Cyanobium sp. PCC 7001: one gene and its partner. Each later gene encodes a partner of the first gene's protein in a complex. Links are inferred from orthologs where the notes say so. Each region holds a gene or a part of one and is shown on either strand. Other genes may lie near its edges.

Evidence for each region.
Region 2: the proteins of CPCC7001_RS13225 (region 1) and CPCC7001_RS06190 are in contact, whole or in part, in a crystal structure (PDB 1EBD), measured with the Geobacillus stearothermophilus proteins. The link is inferred for Cyanobium sp. PCC 7001 from one-to-one orthologs. Residues at the interface, in WP_033016211.1 of Geobacillus stearothermophilus: Ile130, Ala131, Met132, Pro133, Arg136, Arg140, Glu141, Asn155, Arg157; in WP_049624544.1 of Geobacillus stearothermophilus: Pro340, Ser341, Asp344, Tyr345, Arg403, Asp406, Val408, Glu431, Ala432, Gly433, Asp438.

The regions. Positions count from the first base shown.
Region 1 is NZ_DS990556.1:2,710,463-2,713,652, reverse strand. The notes cover bases 284-3,163. They hold CPCC7001_RS13225 (dihydrolipoamide acetyltransferase family protein), read right to left. Parts: upstream 2,474-3,163; coding sequence 1,094-2,473; downstream 284-1,093. Other genes in these bases: CPCC7001_RS13215 (AMP-binding protein), read right to left, coding at 3,024-3,163; CPCC7001_RS13220 (YlqD family protein), read right to left, coding at 2,503-2,946; queA (tRNA preQ1(34) S-adenosylmethionine ribosyltransferase-isomerase QueA), read right to left, coding at 284-1,011. In the rest of the region: more of queA, read right to left, coding at 1-283; more of CPCC7001_RS13215, read right to left, coding at 3,164-3,190.
Region 2 is NZ_DS990556.1:1,258,976-1,262,185, forward strand. What follows is about bases 234-3,133. They hold CPCC7001_RS06190 (dihydrolipoyl dehydrogenase), read right to left. Parts: upstream 2,461-3,133; coding sequence 1,006-2,460; downstream 234-1,005. Other genes in these bases: trpC (indole-3-glycerol phosphate synthase TrpC), read right to left, coding at 234-948; CPCC7001_RS06195 (RNA methyltransferase), read right to left, coding at 2,510-3,133. In the rest of the region: more of trpC, read right to left, coding at 61-233; more of CPCC7001_RS06195, read right to left, coding at 3,134-3,210. UniProt on the Escherichia coli protein: Lipoamide dehydrogenase is a component of the glycine cleavage system as well as of the alpha-ketoacid dehydrogenase complexes.

The DNA of each region.
Region 1 (3,190 bases):
CAGCAGCGAGCTCTTCGGCAGGTGGAAGTTGGTGAGCAGGCCCTGCACCACCGCGAAGCGGAAGCCGGGCTGGATCACCAGGTTCACCGGCCCGGTGTGGGGCTTGAGCTCGCCGCCATGCAGCGCCGCCACCCCCTCCAGGCTGCGCACGCTGGTCGTGCCGATGGCGATCACCCGGCCGCCGCGGGCACGGCAGGCCTGCACCGCCGCCACCAGCTCGTGGCTCACCTCCACCCACTCGCTGTGGAGCTCCAGGCCGCGCAGGTCTTCCGTTTCCACCGGCCGGAAGGTGCCCAGTCCCACGTGCAGGGTGGTGGTGGCGATTTCCACGCCGCGGCGGCGGATGGCCGCGAGCAGCTCATCGCTCAGGTGCAGGCCTGCCGTGGGAGCGGCCACAGCCCCGGGACGGGAGGCATAGCGGGTCTGGTAGCGGTCGCTGTCGGACGGGTGGTGCTCGTGGATGTAGGGCGGCAGCGGGATGGCCCCGTAGCGCACCAGCAGCGGCTCGAGCGTCGCGGCGTGGTCGCAGTCCGGCGGGAACTGGATCACGCGCCCGCCCGTGTCTCCATCCCGGGCCACCACCGTGACGGTGAGGGGAGGCTGGCCCTCCGCCACCACCTCCAGGCCATCGCCGGGATGGAGCCGCTTGCCGGGCCGGGCCAGACAGAGCCACTGTCCGGCTGCCGCACCGGGCCCGGTCCAGGGTTCCAGCACCAGCAGTTCCACGGCACCACCGCTGGGGCGGCGGGCCTGCAGCCGGGCGCGCAGCACCCGGGTGTCGTTCACCACCAGCAGGTCACCCGGCCGCAGCTCCTGCTGCAGATCCCACACCTGCCGGTGGCGGCAGTCGGGCTCCGGATCCACCACCAGAAGCCGGGCCGCATGGCGGGGCTCCACCGGCCGCTGGGCGATCCGCTCCTGAGGCAGCGGGAAGTCGTAGCTGGAGAGCTTCAGGTCATCGGGATCCCCGAGGCCGGCGGCAGGCGAAGGGGGTGCGCAATCGCTGGACAAGCACAGCGGGCCGGGGATGGCCGATCAGGCAGGCCAGTACTAGCGCACTGACGAGAACCGCCGGTGGTGCTGCCGGCCCGCTTCAGAGGGCGAGGCTTTCGGGGCTGGTTTCGATCAGCTGGGCGAGATCCTTGAGGAAGGCGGCCGCGTGGGCCCCGTAGATCGTGCGGTGATCGCAGGTGAGGTTCACCTGCATCTGGTTGGCCACCCTGATCGATCCATCCTTGCCTGCCACCAAGCAAGGCCGGGAGGCGGCCACAGCCAGGATCGCCCCGGTGCCGGGGGGCAGGATCGCGTCGAAGCGATCCACGCCGAACATCCCCAGATTCGAAAGGGTGAAGGTGCCGGTGCTGTACTCCTCGGGCTGCAGCTGCTTGCTGCGGGCCCGGGCCACCAGATCGGCCCAGCTGCGCGCCAGGGCATAGATGTCAGTGCTGTCGGCATTGGCGAGCACCGGGGTAATCAGGCCCCCGTCCTCCATGGCCACCGCCACGGCCACGTTCACGGCCGTGGGATAGGCCATGGCACTGCCGTCGGCGGCGGTGGCCGCGTTCACCTGGGGGTGGCGGGCCAGGGTCACCGCCACCGCCTTGGCCAGCAGAGCCGTCATCGTGACCCCCTTGCTCTTCACCTGCTTGTAGAAGGCATCCAGCTTGGTGGTGGTGATCGTGTAGCCCACGCGGAACGTGGGCACCGCCAGGCTGGCGAGCATGTTGCGGTTGACCGCGTTCTGCAGGGTGTTGAAGGCGACGGCCTCACCCGGGCGGCCGAAGGTCTGCCCGGCGGGGGCGGGGGCCGGAGCAGCGGCACCGTTTCCAGACGCCGCGGCAGCCGGCGCCGACCCCTCGGCCACCCGGGGCACGGTGATGGGCTGGCCGGTCGCGGCCAGCACGTCCTCGGCCTGGATGCGGCCGTGGGGGCCGCTGCCCCGCAGGGCTCCGAGATCCACCCCGAGCTGACCGGCCAGCTTCCTGGCCCGTGGGGTGGCCACCACGCGGCCGCTGGCGGTGGAGGCCGGGGCCATCGCCGGGACCGCCAGCGGGGCTGGAGCGGCCGGAGCCGGAGCCGGAGCCGGAGATGGTGCAGGGGTGACGGCGGGTGTGGGCACCGGAGCCGGGGGCGCCGCCGGGTGAGCCGCGGGCGGCGGCGTGGTGGCAACCGGCGCCGGGGCGGCGGCCGGCGCTGCAGGAGCTGCCGCGGCGGCGGCGGCGATCTCCTCCTCGGTCTCGACGATCAGGCCGATCGTCTCGCCCACGGGGGCGGTACCGCCGGCCGGCATCAGCACGGCGGCGAGGAAGCCCTCCTGAAAGGCCTCCACGTCCATGTCGGCCTTGTCGCTCTCCACCACCAGCACCGACTCACCGCGCTCGACGCGGTCGCCGGGCTGCTTGAGCCATTCCACGATCTTGCCCTCCGTCATCGTGGAGGAGAGGGCGGGCATGAAGATTTCGTGGGTGGCCAACGGAGTGCGCCGCGCGGTTTGGGCGGATTTTACGAGGCGCCTTCGATCGCCTCGATCACGCCGTCGCGCACCAGCACGGAAGCCTGCAGCTTCTGCACCAGGTTGTCGCCCACCTGCACCTCGCAGAAGCTCTCCAGCTGCCCCTGCTCCACGATCTGCTCCATCTCCAGTTCGCGCACCTGGCGCTGCTGCTCGAGGATCTGCCGCTTCTGATCCTCGAGCTCGGCGCGCTTGGCGGCCACCTGCTGCTGCACCGAGGCCACCTGGTCCTGCACCCGCGGATCGAGGGGGTTGATGCTCTGGCGGCGGATCTCGTCCACCAGCTGCTGGCCCTCCTGCTCCAGCTGGGCCAGCTGGCCATCGCTGGCCACCAGGGCGTTACTGAGCTCGCGCTCGGCATCCTCCTTCCAGCGGGGGGTGACCACCGCCCGCACGGTGATGGAGCGCTTGATCGACAGACTGCCGTTGGCCATGCGGGGAGAAAAGCAATGGTCAGGCTCTCAGCGGCCGGGGTGCAGGTCAACCGGCGGTTGCCCGCACCCCCGCCAGCTCAGCTGTAGAGAGCCTCGATCACGGCCGCATCACGGCTGGCAATCCGGTCGCGCCGCTGCTTGAGGGTCTGTGTGAGCAGACCGTTCTCCAGGCTGAAGGGCTCCACCAGGGCCACCCCGCCCAGGCGCTCATCGGGCCGGGAGCCGGGTCGGTCCGCCAGCAGCC
Region 2 (3,210 bases), 1.5 Mb from region 1 along the record:
AGCCCGTCACCCAGCCTCTTTTCCAGCCTCCGCCCCAGGGCGGGGGCTTTCTGTTGGGCTTCAGCCCCCCTGAATCAGGGCCTCCAGCGCCGCCGTCACATCCGGCTGGCGCATCAAAGCCTCCCCCACCAGCACCGCATCGGCACCGGCCTGCTGCACCCGGTCGAGGTCGTCGCGGCTGAACAGGCCCGACTCGCTCACCAGCAGGGCGCCGCGCTCCCGGATCGCCGCGCCATAGCCCTCCATGAGCTGCTCGGTGGTGGCCAGATCGGTGTGGAAGCTGGTGAGGTCGCGGTTGTTGATGCCGATCAGGCGCACCCCCTCGAGGGCCAGCACCCGCTCGAGCTCTGCGGCGTCATGCACTTCCACCAGCACGGCCAGGCCCAGGCTGCGGGCCACCTTGAGCAGGTAGGCCATGTCCTGGTCGCTGAGGATGGCGGCGATCAGGAGCGCGGCATCGGCACCGGCGGCCCGGGCCTGATGCAGCTGGTAAGGCGTGAGGATGAAGTCCTTGCAGAGCAGCGGCTGATCCACCACCTGCCGCACCTGGACGAGCACCTCGAAGCCCCCCTGGAAGAAGGTTTTGTCGGTGAGCACCGACAGACAACTGGCACCGCCTGCGGCATAGCCGCGGGCAATGGCTTCCGGGTCGAAGTCCTCCCGGATCACCCCCTTGCTGGGGCTGGCCTTCTTGATCTCGGCGATCACGGCGGGCTTGCGGCAGCTCGCCCGCAGCGCCGCCTCGAAATCACGGGTGGGCGGCAGATCGGCCACCTGGGCCCGCAGCTTCTCCAGGGGCAGCCGTGCCCTGGCGCTGGTCACCTCCCGGTCCTTGTCCCACACGATCCGCTCGAGGATGTGCCTCGGCTCGGCCTCGTCGTGGGGAATGGCGTATTCCAGGTGGGCCACCTTCACTTTGGGGTTCGGGGGGCGGCGGCGGATCTCCATCAGAGGCGGGAAGGGGCTGGGAGCAGGGTGGTGTTCTTGGGGGAGGCAGGCCCGATATCAGGCCACGGCCATGGCGGCCTGCTTGTAGGCCACCTCCACCACCTCACTGAGGGTGGGATGGGTGTGCACCTCGCTGGCCAGCTGCACCACACTCTGGCGGCGCGCCACGGCGTTGGCGATCTCCTGAATCAGGTCGGCGGCATGCAGGCCGTAGATGTGGGCGCCCAGCACTTCACCGGTGGCCTTGTTGAACAGCAGCTTCATCAGACCATCGCTCTCGAGCTCCGCCAGGGCCTTGGAGTTGGCCTTGAAATAGCTGCGCACGCTGCCCAGCTCGAAGCCATCCTTCGCCGCTAGCGCCTTGGCCTCCGCCTCGCTCAGGCCCACCGAGCTGATCTCGGGGTGGGTGAAGGTGGCGGCCGGGATGGAGCGATAGTCGATCCGCCTGCCGTGGCCGAGGATGTTGTCGATGGCCACGGTGCCCTGGGCAGCAGCGGTGTGGGCCAGCATCATCTTTCCGGTCACATCGCCCACGGCCCAGAGATGGGGCACGGGCTCACCCCCCACCAGTACGCGCATGTGGTCGTCCACGGGAATGAAGCCGCGCTCGGTTTCCACCCCCACGGCCGCCAGGTTGAGTTCGCCGCTGCTGGGCACGCGGCCGGTGGCCACCAGCACCGCGTCCACCTCCAGGGTTTCCACCAACTCCTTGGTCTGCATGTCGGCCAGCTCGATGGTCACCGGACAACCGGGGGTGACCTTGCGGGCCAGCACGCCTGCCCTGGCGTCGATGTCGCGGCCGTCGATCAGGTGGCGGGCAGCGATCTTGGCGATGTCGGGATCGAAGGTGGGCATCACCCGATCGAGGGCCTCAATCATGGTGACCTCACAGCCCAGGGCGGTGTACACATCGGCGAACTCCAGGCCGATGTAGCCGCTGCCGATGATGGCCAGCCAGCGGGGCAGCCACTCCAGGCTCACGGCCTCGTCGCTGGTGAACACGGTGCGGCCGTCGGTCTCGATGCCGCGGGGCACGAACGGCTCGGACCCGGTGGCCAGGATCACGTCACGGGCGCTGTAGGTGCGCTCCACGCCGCTGCCGCTCTCCCGCACGGTCACCTGCTGATGGCCCGCCAGGCGCCCTTTGCCCCGCAGGATGGTGGCGCCGGCCCGCTCCAGGGTCTTGGTGAGGTTGGTGCGGATCGTGGCCACCAGCTGGTTGGCGTGATCGGCGATCTTCTGGCGCTCGAAGCGCACCGGGGCGGCGTGGATGCCGAAGCCGGCCAGGTGCTCGGCATCGGCCAGCTCCCGCACCCGGCCGCTGGCGGCCAGCAGGGCCTTGGAGGGCACACAGCCGCGGTTCACGCAGGTGCCGCCCATGTCACGCCCTTCGACGATCGCCACCGTCAGCCCGTGCTCCGCCGCGTGCTTGGCCGCATCGAAACCGCCGTAGCCGGCGCCGATCACGATCACGTCGAAGTCGAAGGCGGCTGTGGAGGGGGCGTCGCTCACCGGGGGCCGTGCTCAGGTGGGGGCATTCTCCCCCGTGACCGGTCCGGCGTCAGTCCAGCGGCTGCGGGAGCTGCTGGGGATCCTGCTGCTGCTGACGCAGGCGCTCCAGCAGCAGCGGGGCGGCGGCCACCGCCACATTGAGCGACTCCACCGCCGCGCTGTGGGGGATCGTGACGCGGTGGGTGGCCCGCTGCAGCAGCTGCCCGGAGAGGCCGGCGCCCTCCTGGCCCAGCAGCAGCACCGTGGGCCGTTGCCAGTCCAGCTGCCAGTAGGGGATGGCGCCTGCCTGGGGTGGAACGGTGGCCACCACCTGCAGGGCTTCGGAGCCTGTCTCGGCGGTGCGGGCGGCGAGCTCCCCGAGCTGGTGCAGCAGCGTCTCGCGACTGCCCCGCTGCAAGGGCAGGGCCAGGGCCGCCCCGGCCGAGGCCCGCAGCGCCTTGGGCTGGAGGGGATCGGCCCCCTCGGCCAACCACAGCGCCTCCACGCCGGCGGCCAGAGCCGTGCGCATCAACGTGCCCAGATTGCCCGGATCCTGCACCCCATCGAGGGCGAGAACCAGCCGTGCCGTCGCCGGCCCCCAGCCGGCGGGCGGGGTCGGCAGGGCGGCCACCACCCCATCGGGGTGGTCGGTGGTGGCGACGGCGGCGAGCACCTCCTCGGTGACGGTGGTGATGGCGACACCAGCGCGGATGGCGCCGAGGGTGGGGGCATGGTTCCGCTGCCACATCCCTGTGGCCAGCAGATGGGCAG